One region of the Streptosporangium heterodermiicola genome, then DNA from elsewhere that is predicted to be linked to it. Evidence: riboswitches for the same ligand, from Rfam matches in the RefSeq annotation. Region 1 holds a riboswitch; each other region holds the start of a gene.
What was found. A riboswitch is a leader RNA that binds a small molecule or an ion and turns the genes downstream of it on or off. The one in region 1 is predicted to bind cyclic di-AMP.
Positions count from the first base shown of each region.

Region 2: linked by a shared signal. The riboswitch ahead of ACSC1Q_RS19365 (C40 family peptidase) and the one ahead of ACSC1Q_RS14445 (coiled-coil domain-containing protein) in region 1 are both predicted to bind cyclic di-AMP.
Region 3: linked by a shared signal. The riboswitch ahead of ACSC1Q_RS02935 (C40 family peptidase) and the one ahead of ACSC1Q_RS14445 (coiled-coil domain-containing protein) in region 1 are both predicted to bind cyclic di-AMP.
Region 4: linked by a shared signal. The riboswitch ahead of ACSC1Q_RS05690 (CHAP domain-containing protein) and the one ahead of ACSC1Q_RS14445 (coiled-coil domain-containing protein) in region 1 are both predicted to bind cyclic di-AMP.

Region 1 is NZ_JBPJSR010000005.1:461,153-464,339, reverse strand. Features, by position in the region: gene ACSC1Q_RS14455 (DeoR/GlpR family DNA-binding transcription regulator) at 1-294, shown strand, start outside; gene galT (galactose-1-phosphate uridylyltransferase) at 291-1,370, shown strand; cyclic di-AMP (ydaO/yuaA leader) riboswitch at 1,443-1,579, shown strand; gene ACSC1Q_RS14445 (coiled-coil domain-containing protein) at 1,583-2,560, shown strand; gene ACSC1Q_RS14440 (BTAD domain-containing putative transcriptional regulator) at 2,665-3,187, opposite strand, start outside.
Region 2 is NZ_JBPJSR010000008.1:197,645-200,831, forward strand. Features, by position in the region: gene serA (phosphoglycerate dehydrogenase) at 1-805, shown strand, start outside; gene ACSC1Q_RS19365 (C40 family peptidase) at 1,303-1,911, opposite strand; cyclic di-AMP (ydaO/yuaA leader) riboswitch at 1,899-2,132, opposite strand; gene ACSC1Q_RS19370 (3-isopropylmalate dehydrogenase) at 2,273-3,187, shown strand, end outside.
Region 3 is NZ_JBPJSR010000001.1:728,704-731,890, forward strand. Features, by position in the region: gene ACSC1Q_RS02925 (M48 family metallopeptidase) at 1-297, opposite strand, end outside; gene ACSC1Q_RS02930 (hypothetical protein) at 294-1,136, opposite strand; gene ACSC1Q_RS02935 (C40 family peptidase) at 1,363-1,782, opposite strand; cyclic di-AMP (ydaO/yuaA leader) riboswitch at 2,012-2,171, opposite strand; gene ACSC1Q_RS02940 (hypothetical protein) at 2,520-2,693, opposite strand; gene ACSC1Q_RS02945 (C40 family peptidase) at 2,782-3,187, opposite strand, start outside.
Region 4 is NZ_JBPJSR010000002.1:417,229-420,415, forward strand. Features, by position in the region: gene ACSC1Q_RS05685 (ABC transporter substrate-binding protein) at 1-352, opposite strand, end outside; gene ACSC1Q_RS05690 (CHAP domain-containing protein) at 1,066-1,758, opposite strand; cyclic di-AMP (ydaO/yuaA leader) riboswitch at 1,777-1,915, opposite strand; gene ACSC1Q_RS05695 (hypothetical protein) at 2,727-3,187, shown strand, end outside.

The DNA of each region.
Region 1 (3,187 bases):
ACCCTCTTCCTCGGCGTGCACGGGATCAGCACTCGCGCCGGGTTCACCACCCCCAACCTGATGGAGGCCGAGACCGACCGCGAGCTGGTCGCCTCCGCGCACCGCCTCGTGGTGACCGCGGACCACACCAAGTGGGGCACGGTCGGCATCAGCACGATCGCCCAGCTGGCCGAGGCCCACATCGTGGTCAGCGACTCCGGCCTGACCGAGGAGGCCCGCGAGGAGCTCGCCGCCTCGGTGGGCGAGCTGATCATCGCGGAACCCCAGCGAGAGAGCGAGATCGCCGGCCGATGAAGCGCACGATCACCCACCTGGCCGACGGCCGGGAGCTCATCTACTTCGACCGGCGCGACGACGCCGACCGCGGGGCCGTCGACCGGCGTGACCTGCCACCCCGCCCCGCCGCCTCCGAGCTGCGCTACGACCCGCTCACCGAGGAGTGGATCGCGGTGGCCGGGCACCGCCAGGGCCGCACCTTCCTGCCCCCGACGAGTGAGTGCCCGCTCTGTCCCTCCACTCCCGGCAACCTGACCGAGGTGCCCTCCTCCGACTACGACGTGGTGGTCTTCGAGAACCGGTTCCCGTCGTTCTCCGCCCAGCCGGGCGAGCACCGGGAGATCGGCGGGCTGAGCGAGGTCCGTCCGGGGATCGGCAGGTGCGAGGTGGTCTGCTTCACCTCCGAGCACGACTCGTCGTTCTCGCGGCTCTCCCCCGAGCGGGTCGAGCTGGTCATGGAGGCCTGGGTCGACCGTACGGCGGAGCTGTCGGCGACGCCCGGCGTGGAGCAGGTGTTCTGCTTCGAGAACCGGGGGGCGGAGATCGGCATCACGCTGGCCCACCCGCACGGCCAGATCTACGCGTACCCCTACGTGACCCCGCGCACCAGGCTCACCCTCGGGGCGGCCGGGCGCCACCGGGAGCGGACCGGCGGCGACCTGTTCGCCGACGTCCTGGCCGCGGAGCGGGAGGCCGGGGTCCGGGTGGTGGGCTCGAACGAGCACTGGACGGCGTTCGTCCCGGCCGCGGCGCGCTGGCCGGTGGAGGTGCATCTCTACCCGCACCGCCGGGTCCCCGACCTGGTCGCGCTGGAGACCGAGGAGCGCGCGGCGTTCGGCCCCCTCTACACCGACGTGCTCCGCCGCCTCGACGGGCTGTTCGGGGTGCCCATGCCGTACATCGCGGCCTGGCACCAGGCACCGGTCTCCACCGGCCGCGACCTGTCGTACGCGCACATGGAGCTGTTCAGCATCCGCCGCGCGCCGGACAAGCTGAAATACCTGGCGGGGTCGGAGTCGGCCATGGGCGCCTTCGTGAACGACGTGTCCCCCGAGGGAACAGCACATCTTCTGCGCTCTGTTATCACGAACTGATTACCGCTCGGTCTCGTCTTGAGGTCGCGTGACCTGCTGTTTACCACTACTATCCTTCCCACATCGGCCGTAAACGCTGATTTGCCTAATCCCGGGCACCTTGCCCGGGAACCGGGGAACCACCGCACCTGGGGTGAGACCACTTCGGTGGAAGGGCTTCCTCCAGCCCGAACCCGTCAGCTAACCCGGTAGGCGGAAGGAGAGGAGAGTTCGTGGCGGCCCCGTCCCCCACGTTCCGTCGGCATGCCGCTCTGGCCCTCTGTCTGAGCTCGATCGTGGCGTTCACCATCGGTGCCCCCACCGCGGGAAGCGCGGAACCCAAGCCGACCGAGGCCAAACTCCGTGCCGAACTGGCCAAACTCGGCAAGAAACTCGACGGGCTGATCGAGACCTACGCGGCCAAGCGCGAGTCCCTCAGGAAGGCGCAGAAGGCCGAGGCCGTCGCCAAGCAGAACCTGGGCAAGGCCGAGGAGACCTACGTCGAGGCCAAGAGGCAGGTCGACTCCATCGTCCAGCTTCGCTACCAGACCAGCAGCAGCGGCGGGCTGCCCGCGCTGATGTTCTCCGGCGACATGGGCGCCGCCGCGGTGATGGAGCAGCTCACCGCCCAGCAGAGCGCCTACCTGGAGGGTTTCGCCGGCAGCCTCGAACGCAGGAAGAAGGCGTCGGAGACGGCGTCCAGGCTCACCGACGAGATCCGCGACGAGGCCAAGGAGGTGGAGAGCCAGCGCGAGAAGGCCGAGGACGTGATCCGCGACGTCAAGGACAGGCTCGACAGGCTCGCCCCCACCGGTTCCGGCCGCCGCTCCGACGGCAGCTGGGCCCCGCAGCTGCCCACCGGCGCCGACAACATCACCGACCGCACCCGGATCATGCGCGACGCCGTCATGCGGCGCTTCAGCCTGCCGTACTCCGTCGGCTGCTACCGGTCCGCCAACGACGGCGGCGAGCACCCCCTGGGCCGCGCCTGCGACTTCATGATGAGCACCGGCGGCACGATGCCCTCGGCCGCCAACAACGCGCTGGGCGACGAGATCGCCGCCTGGGCCATCAAGAACAAGGCCAGGCTCGGCGTGAAGTACGTGATCTGGCGCCAGCGCATCAACCACGGCTCCGGCTGGAACTTCATGTCCAACCGCGGCGGCGTCACGGCCAACCACTTCGACCACCCGCACATCTCGATGTACTGAGCCACCGTGGGCGAGAAGCAGCCTGGACCGGGACGCCGCACTTTTCCCGCACGATTGCTGTACGCGTCACCGGGCGGTGAAGTCGCGAGTCAGGATCGCGGGCACTAAGGAACGACGTTCACGTCGAAGAAGATGCCCGACAGGTGCGGCATGAAGGGCACTCCCTGCTCGTCGAGCATCTTCCAGTAGACCTTGCACCTTCCCGGCGTCGACCGGGCCTCGACGGACACGCTGATCACCGCCGGCTGCCCCGGGTCGGTGTCGGGGAGCGCTGTGGAGGTCGGCGAGCCACACCCGTCGGCTCCCGGCTGGAGCGGCTCGCGGGCCAGCCTGCGGGCGCGCCAGGGGACCGAACCGGTGTTGGTGATCTTCCAGGTCTTCACGAACCGCTCCCCCACCTTGACCTCGCTGCCGTCGGGGTAGGTGACGTCGGCGTCCAGCCGCGAGCTGTCGCCGGGAATGGGCCGTTCGGGACTGGGCGCCTGCTGCGGGCCGCCGCTCGTGACGGATTCGCCTTCACCGGGCCGCCCCCGGTCCTGGAACAGCCAGTACCCTCCTGCCCCGCCGAGCCCGAGCAGGCAGGCGAGGCCCGCCACGGCGAGGGGGGAGACCTTGCGGCGGGACGGC
Region 2 (3,187 bases), on a different contig from region 1:
GGTCACCGACAGCCCGCTCTTCGAGCTCGACCAGGTCGTCGTCACCCCGCACCTCGGCGCCTCCACCCACGAGGCCCAGGAGAAGGCCGGCACCCAGGTCGCGCGCAGCGTGAAGCTCGCGCTCGCCGGGGAGTTCGTGCCGGACGCGGTCAACGTCCAGGGCGGCGCCGTCGCCGAGGACGTCAAGCCGGGCCTGCCGCTGGCCGAGAAGCTCGGCCGGGTGTTCACCGCCCTCGCGGGCGAGGTCGCCACCAAGCTCGACGTCGAGGTGCGCGGCGAGATCGCCTCCCACGACGTCCGCGTGCTGGAGCTGGCCGCGCTCAAGGGCGTCTTCACCGACGTGGTCGAGGACTCGGTCACCTACGTCAACGCCCCGCTGCTGGCCAAGGACCGCGGCGTGTCGGTCGAGCTGATCACCAGCTCCGAGAGCCCCGACTGGCGCAACGTCGTGACGGTCCGCGGCGTCCTCGCCGACGGCCGCGCGATCTCGGTCTCCGGCACCCTGGCCGGGCCGAGGCAGATCACGAAGATCGTCGAGGTCAACGGCTACCAGATGGAGATCGAGCCGACCGACCACCTGTCGTTCTTCACCTACACCGACCGCCCCGGCATCGTCGGCGTGGTCGGCCGCATCCTCGGCGACCACTCGATCAACATCGCCTCGATGCAGGTGGCCCGTGACGTCAAGGGCGGCAAGGCGCTCATCGCGCTCACCGTCGACACCGCCATCCCGGCCGAGGTGATCGACCAGATCGGCTCGGAGATCGGCGCCGACAGCGGCCGCTCGGTCGACCTGGCCGACTAGCCGGAAAAGCCCAGGTGGCCGCCACCCCGGAGACCGGGGCGGCGGCCACCTCTCGTCTCAGCATGTGAGAAGTGTGTACGCCGGACGAGACGGTGTTTCCACCGCCGGGTAACCTGGAGTGAAATGCGCCAGGTTCTCGTAATTCCTACCTGCCGCGGCGAGGCCTGACAGGGGCAGGCCGGCGACTCGCCGCGGTGTCGTGGCGCGTGCCGGCTCCAAGCCCCCGCCGCCGGTCCGTGATCCGGACCCGCGACATCAGGCCTGGTCGGAGTCCCGACCGGAGTCTCGACCACCTTCCTTGCTGGCATGCGACCGAGACGAGATTCGCCATGTACGACATGTATCCCTGGAACCGTCCCGACGAGACCGAGGACGAGGCCGCCGACGCGCTCCAGACCGCTCTGGACCGCAGGGACAACGGTGGTGTCCCCACCCGCTGAACCCGTTCTCGCCGCCGGGGTCTCCACTGTCTCCCGGCGGTGATCCGCCGGCGTGTCTCATCCGCCGGTCACGGTCTCGGTCGCGAGCTCGACCCGCTTGGCCAGCTGAACACCCTGCGGGTCGGGGCGCACCGCGCCGGCGAAGGACTCGCGGCGCCAGGAGTCGAGTTTCTCCTCCTTGACCACGTCGCCGGTCTGCGGGGCGTGCACCATGTAGCCGGGTTTCGTGATCATGCCGACGTGGCCGAGGCCGCTGAAGAAGACCAGGTCACCGGGCTTGAGATTCTTCCAGGCGATCTTCTTGGAGAAGGCGGCGTACTGGTCGTTGGTGACGCGGGGGAGCTTGATCCCGGCGGCGCCGTAGGCGCGGAGCACCAGGCCGGAGCAGTCGAAGCCGCCGTGGCCGGTGCCGCCCCAGACGTAGGGCGTTCCCTGCTTGGACAGGGCCCACTTCACGGCTTTCTGCCAGGCGGGCCTGACGGCCACGGCCTTCAGGGCCTCTCTCAGCGCGGGGGTGTTGAGCGCGGCGGGCCCGGGGGCGGGGGGCGGGGAGGCGGCCAGGGCGGCGGGTGAGGTCGCGCACACCGCGGCGCCGACGACGATCATGGAGGCGGAGATGGACAGGACGCGGGGGAGAACTGTGCCGGACAGGATGATTCCTTCCATAAGGCCGGCCGGGTGAGCTGTCGGGCTCGGGCGTGGAGGCCGCCCTACGGCGCGAGAACGCGCTGATTCGCCCCAAGGAATCCACCTGACGACGGCCGGGAACGGCGCTCCGGGGGAGGAGCGGGGTTCCCGAGGCCAGGTAGATCCCGTAAAGAGTGGTTCCCCGGCTCCGTGCGGGCCCGGTAAGGGGATGGCCCGTACGGATTAGGCATTGATGTGAATGGGAGGACCATAACCAAACCTCACGAAACGGTCAATAGGAAGCAAAAATGGACAAAACGATCAGGGGGTCCGACGGGCGAGCGTGTCCGGAGGATGAGACCGTTGTTCGATCACCGAGACGGACCGGTAAGGTGCCTGCATGGATTCGCGTAACATTCGCCTGGCGGTCATCCCCGGGGACGGAATCGGAGTCGAGGTCGTCACCGAGGGGCTGAAGGTCCTCGAAGCGGTCGGCACGAAGGTGGAGACCACCACCTACGACCTCGGCGCCAAGCGCTACCACGAGACCGGCGAGACCCTGCCCGACACGGTCCTCGACGAGCTGCGCGGATACGACGCGATCCTGCTCGGCGCGGTCGGCGACCCCAGCGTGCCCCCGGGCATCCTGGAGCGCGACCTGCTGCTCAAGCTCCGCTTCCGGCTCGACCACTACGTGAACCTCCGCCCGGTCAAGCTCTTCCCCGGCGTCGAGACGCCGCTGGGCAGGGCCCGCCCCGAGGACATCGACATGATCGTCGTCCGCGAGGGCACCGAGGGTCCGTACGCCGGCGCGGGTGGCGTCATGCGCCGGGGCACGCCGCACGAGATCGCCACCCAGGAGTCTCTGAACACCGCGTACGGCGTCGAGCGCGTCGTGCGCTACGCCTTCGACAAGGCGCAGGGCCGCCCCCGCGGGAAGCTGACCCTGGTCCACAAGACCAACGTGCTCACCTACGCCGGTGACCTCTGGGCCCGCACCTTCGACCGCGTCGGCCTGGAGTATCCCGACGTCCAGACCGACTACTGCCACGTCGACGCGGCCTCGATGTTCTTCGTCAGCCAGCCCGAGCGCTTCGACGTGATCGTCACCGACAACCTCTTCGGCGACATCCTCACCGACATCGGCGCGGCGATCGCCGGTGGCATCGGCCTCGCGGCGAGCGGCAACGTCAACCCCGACCGCACCGCGCCGAGCATGTTCGAGCCGGTTCACGGCAGCGCCCCCGACATCGCGGGCCAGGGCAAGGCCGACCCGACCGCCACGATCCTGTCGATCGCCATGCTCCTCGATCAC
Region 3 (3,187 bases), on a different contig from region 1:
CCGGTCGGCGAGCCGCGCGCCCAGCGGGGTGGCCACCAGCACCCCCGCCACGAGCAGCGTCAGGCCGAGCGACAGGTAACCGGGAAGGCTGACCAGCGCGTCGAACGTCTCGGACCTGGTGATCTGCTCGGCGGTGAAGTCGCGGGCCGGATCGGGAACGACGGCCGGGGCCCCCTCGGGCAGCGCCCTCCAGGGCGTGGTGAACGCCACGACCGCCAGCGTGACCACCCCCAGCACGGCCAGCGCCCACCCCGCCGACCGCACGCCCGAGGGCGTGTCCGTCGTGCTCAGCGTCACGTGAGTTCCTTCCTGAGGTAGTCGCGCCAGGCTCCGGTGAACTCGGCCACCGTCAGGCCGAGCGTGCTCCCGACATCGCTACCGTAGAGCCTCACCAGCGCCTTCTCCCCGAAGCGCTCCGCGACGAACCTGCAGGCGAGCCACGCCTCCTCGTACGCCTGCGCGAGCCTCGGCGCGCCGGGGGCGAAGTCGGCCGGGCCGGGGAGCCTGGCGGGCAGGACGCCCGAGCGCACCTCGGCGGCCAGCTCGGCGGCGGCCGTGCGCACCGCGATCCCGGCGTCGCGGTAGCCCGCGTAGTCGGCGAAGCCCTCCGACAGCCACATCGGCACCCGGCCGCCGCGGGTCGCGCCGGTGGCCACGTGGGCGAGCTCGTGGGTGATCACCACGTCCCTGCCGGTCTCGGTGAGCCTGGCGTACCCCGACGGCAGGACGATCACCCGGTCCGCGATCGCCATCGCGGCCAGTCCGTGGGTGCTCCCGGCCCCGGCGAGCGTCGCGGCCTCGGCGTCGGTGGCGGGGAAGAGGATCACCGCGGGGACCGGCCCCCAGATCGCCGCGATCGTCGCGCGGGCCCGGTCGGCCCTCGCCGCCAGATCCCGCAGGACGGCGGCGGGGACGCCGTGCCCGACCACGAGGGAGTGCTCGCCCCCGACGATGACCGCGGCGCCCGGCCACAGGTCGCGAGGGGACGTCCTGGCGCCGTACGAGAGGTGGGAGGCGGGGGTGGGCGGGAGCGGTGCGGCTCCGGCCAGGAGGGGTCCCGTCCCGGCGAACGGACCGGCGCTCATCAGCGCCAGCATCCCGGCGAGCACGGCGCGGCGCCCTTTCGGGACGGACATACGAGCCGATGGTACTCGAACGACATGGAACGGCCCCGGCCCTCCCGCGGGAGGGCCGGGGCCGCTTTTCCGTGCTCAGACAGGCGCTCGGGGCTTGGACAGGTGCTCACGCGCGGATCCCGGATCCCGGATGCCGTACTCACGCCCGGAACCCAGGACTCACGCACGGAACCCGGGCCCGTACGGAGCCTTGGCTCACGCGCGGGTCCCGGGTTCCGGGCGGGGCTCAGGCCCCGGGCCGTACCGCTCCGGCGAAGGCGGACCTGTAGTAGCCCGCCAGCCTCACGACACGGACCGTCTTGCCGCTGCTCGGTGAGTGGACCATCCTGCCCTTGCCGACGTACATGCCGACATGGCCCTTTCCACTGAAGAACAGCAGGTCACCGGGGTGCAACTTGCTCCACGAGACCTTCTTCCTGATCGACCTGTACTGGCTGTGCGTGATCCTGGGAAGGGACACGCCCGCCTTCCGCCAGGCGTATCGGACGAGCCCCGAGCAGTCGAACGCTCCGGGGCCGGAGGCTCCCCACCGGTACGGATCGCCGATCTGCTTCTTGGCCGCCGAGACCGCCTTGCCGGCCCGGACCTTCTGCAGTGCCGCCCTGGTCTTGCTCTTGGCCTTGGTCTTGGACACGGTCTTGGACACGGTCCCGGCCTGAGGGGCGGTCTTCGTGGTGCTCTCGGCCTTCTCGGAAACACCGGCCGCGCTGTTGACCAGTATCTCCGGGGGGCCGTCAGCCGCCGCCTGCGCCGCCGTGGGCCCCAGGGTGACCGCTCCGGCTGAGGCGGTCAGGGTGAGGGCGATGCCGCCGAGGGAAAGGCGGAAAAGGCGTGACAGACGGGGGTTGTGCGGGGTGGTAGACAGGATTTCTCCTTGGGACTTCCACTGATGCCTACCGGGTTAGCTGACGGGTTCGGGCTTGGAAGATGCCCTACGGCGCAAATGCGCCGATTCACCCCTGGCCACGCTGTGCTGGGCCTTTTGGGTCCCCGGTTCCATGCCTCCTGGCTGCATGGATTCGGCGGGCCGCCGTGATGAGCCCTGCCCCCGGCTGGGGGCACGGCGGCCGATTGGATTTCTATAGGGACACCGGCCCGAAGACCGACATTCGCCGCGACGGCGTGGCTTGCACGTCGCGACGCCAGAAGTTACCCCGATCTCCAACTTTCGGCAAAGCATTCGCCAAATCGGATGCCCGGCCAGTCCTATTGATCTTCCCGTTACCCCTGCTTAATGGCTATTTATGCTATTGAGATATGACTCTCGTCACACGAACGGAACCACTCCGACAAATAGCAATTTTTGTAATATTCATCACATCTTCCCGATCGAGGTTTGAACCTCGCGGATGGACCGATCCAGGGCGACCCGGCCGGGCGGTCTCAGCGCCTGACACGCGTGCAGGCGCCGTAGATCGACTGCCGGAAATCCACCTCGGTGATCTCGAACCCGGCGGCGTCGGGCATCGGTTCGAGCAGCCACCCGAAGGTGCCGTACCCGGTGCGCGGATGCTCGGCGTGGTCGTCGCGCGTGCTCGCAGGACAGGAAGCGCTCAAGGGCGGAGAGCCCGTCCTCGCGAGATGCGCCCCTCCGGCGCGAGGCGGGCCGGGACGGCCCGGGAAGGCCGGGGCCCGCCACACGGGGTCAGGGGCGGACGGCTCCGACGATGCGACGGCCGTAGGCGGACAGCGGGACGACCTTGACGACGTCGCCGGTCTGCGGGGCGTGCACGATCTGGCCGTTGCCCGCGTACATGCTGACGTGGCCGAGACCCTCGCTGAAGATGAGGTCGCCCGGCTGGAGCTCGCTCAGCGAGACCTTGCGGCTCGCGCCCCAGCTCCACTGCTCCCAGGTCGTGCGGGGGAGGCTGACCCCCCCGCTGCGCCAGGCGCCCTGGACCAGGCCGGAGCAGTCCCAGCCGCCGGGGCCCGTGCCACCGTACTGGTAGGGCTTGCCGACCTGGGCGAAGGCGAACTGCAGGGCGGCGCGGGCGTTGCCCGAGGCGGAACCGCTGTACTGGATCCCGGAGCTCTCGGGGTTGCCCGTCTTG
Region 4 (3,187 bases), on a different contig from region 1:
GGCCCATCGCGCCCTCGTCCAGGGCGATGATGTCGGCCGCGCCGCTGTTGGCCTGCAGGCGCTGTAGCAGCTGCGGGAGGTAGACGTCCTCGAACCGGTCGGTCAGGTTCTGGTACTTGACCTGGATGTTCGGGTGCGCCGCGTTCCACGTCTCCACGGCCTTGTCGTAGCCGAAGTTCTCGCCGCCGCCGAAGGTGTGCACGGTGATGGTCACCGGCTCGGCCGCCGCGGCGGAGCCGCCGTTCGCGGCGGGCGTGGCGGGCTCGCTGGAGCTGCACGACGTGACGGCCAGGGCGGTGGCCGCCATGACCGCGACGGCGGCGAGCCTGCCGTGCCGCTTGTTGTTCAACATTCCGGACCCCTCTCAGGTGGTCGCCCGAATCATTGGGAGGCGACATCGCGGACCGGTCCCCGACAAACGCGGTCCTCGTGACGAGGTCGTTCCTCAATGTGCTTTGGGAGCGCTCCCACGAAGAGTGGACGATGGGCAACCGGGACGTCAATATGCCGAAACTCAACCGTTACATCCGGCCGTTTTAGGCAGGACTATTGGTACCAAACCTGCACAAAGATCTCATCAAGATGATTGGGAGCGCTCCCATCTCACGGACATACAGTCGGGGCATTTCGTGTCCGCGCGGGGGCGGGGGACGCCGATCGGGGTCGAGGGTGGCTCCCTCGGCGGGCGCCCGCTGAGGGCTGTCAAGAGGGTGTCAGGAGGGGGTCGGGGAGGGCGGCGAGGGACCCCGGCCACCGGAGCCGGGCCGGGGGAGGGGGCGAGGAGACGCCATCGGAGCCAGGGGAGGGGGGGACGTTCCCGGGGAGGGACGAGGGGGGAGGTGCGGAACGCTCCCGGAAGTCGGGAGAGGGGGACACGTAACGCTCCCGGGATCGGGCGAGGGGGCGCGGGACGCTCCCGGGGGGAGGGGGGACGCGGAACGCTCCCGGGGGCGTCGCCTGTTCGGGCGACGCCCCCGGGAGCGTGTGGACCGGGCCGCCGTTCACCGGCGGGGGGCCGGGACGCCCGCGCCGCAGGGGAGGACGGGTGCGGGTGGCGGGGGCGGGTCAGTTGGAGTAGACGGGGTAGCCGTAGCCGACGACCTGGGAGACGGGCCGGACGCGCTGCTCGACGTCGCCGTTGCCGGTGTTGCCCTCGATCGTGGTGATCGTGCCGTCCCCGTTGTCCTTCTTCACGAAGCCGACGTGGTCGATGCCGTCGATGGTCTTGCCGCCGGCCCAGTCGAAGTAGACGACGGCGCCGGGGGTGGGGATGGTGCCCCAGTGCCCGTTGTTCTTGAACCACTTGGCGTGGGCCACGGTGTAGGCGTCCCAGCCCATGGTGGGGCGGATGCCGGCCATCTCGCCGACCCAGGAGACGAACATCGCGCACCAGGGGGCGTTGGCGTAGTCGTACACGGTACTGCCGCCGTCGCGGGCGAGGGTCTCCTTGGCCCGGGGGCTCGACATGTACCAGGAGTGGAACTTGGTGCCGCCGCCCTGGGCGTTCTCGCGGACGCCGATCTGCTTGGAGGCGATGTCCAGGACCTTCGCCGCGGAGACCTTGGGGAGCCTCTCGGCCACGATCTGCAGGGGGGTCTTCGCGACCTTGGAGGCCTGCGCCTGGGTGTCGACGGGCGGGGCGTTCACGACGCCGTGGCCGTCGGCCAGTGCGGTGCCGGTGGTGCCGGTCGCCAGGGCGACGCACGCGCCCATGATGGCGCATGCCGCGCGGGGAGTGGAGATGAGGCGATGGGTCATACGGGGGTTCGACTCCTTGCTTCGCTTCCATTCCGCCTACCGGGTTAGCTGACGGGTTCGGGCTGGGAAGTGCCCTACGGCGCACAGGTGCGCTGATTCACCCCAGGAACGTGGTTCCCCGGTTCCGCAGACCTCGCGGATTCGGCGGCCGTGCTCACCGTCGGCGGAAAGGTCTCCGCCGGGTGGGACACGGTCGGGCAATGTGACGGCAATGCACAGACCTGGATAGACCTAGGCAATTGCCATGAATAGGACGAAGGTACGTCAGGGGGACAGACGATTACAAGTAGGACATATTGCCCTGGCTTGGGAATACGTCCGAACCGGGGAGGTGTTGCACGGTGCCGTCCGACTGAGGGGTGGGGTGAGGCGGCCCCGGCCACGCCCCTCCCCGGCGGGGCGGGAGGACACCCCGCCGGGACCGGGACCCCCTGTCTCCACGGCGATCCGGATTTTCCGGACCCGCCCGCGAGTTGCCGGCCGGAGGGGGCTGTGACGCACGGGTGAGGCTCCGGCCGGGGGGTGACGCACTCGGTCAAGTATCGAACAGGTTTTCGATGGTAAAAAGTATTCGGATGGTAGGGGTTCTCCCATGAAGGGCCGGAGCCGACGTGCCGGATCCGGCTGCTCCGGGCCCGTGTCCAGAAGAGTTTTCGCAGCTCAGGGACGCGGCAGAGGGAGGCGGGCAGGCCTCGCCGCCCGGAAGGTAAAGAGACGCGCTCGACGGGGCTCCGCGGCCCCGCGAAGGTAAAGGTGTCGGGCAAAGGAACGCGCTTTCCCCCAGGCCTCGTCGCGCACGCGGGTAAAGACCGGACGATCATCATCAAGCGCGCGTGGTCGGCTGTTCACCCGCAGTTCCCGGGCGCTTAAGGACACCGGGTTAGGTTGTGGCAGTCGTGAACGGGTCATCGCCCGGCGTGGAGGACGGCCGAGACCACGCGCGGGATCAGGGTTCGGCCGTTGCCTGGGTGGAGTCACCGCTGCAGATGCTCTGCGCGGTGGAGGCCCACCACGCCGGGCTGCTCGGCGCCCGCAGCCATCTCGTGCCCAGGGCGAAACTCCGCCCGCTGGCCGTGACGGGCCGCGAGCTGGGCCGTCTCACCCTGCCGAGCGGGCTGGAGCTCACCGCGGCCAGGCCGGACATGCCCCGGCCGCGCCGGGGGGAGACCTGGGTGGTGGGCGACGCCTTCTCCGGCAAGGTCCAGTTCCGCTGGCTCACCGCGCTCCCCGGCCGGATCGTGATCGTCGACGACGGGCTCGCCACCATCAGGCTCCTGGAACTGCTCACCGGCAGGCTGGGAACACCCTTGCTGCGGGCGAGGGCGAAGGTCGGAAGGCTCAGGACCGCCCTCGGCGCGGCGGCCGGGCTCAGGCTGCGCGCCGCCGCCCGCTCGGGACGGCTGTCGATCTTCACCGCGCTGCCCGTGCC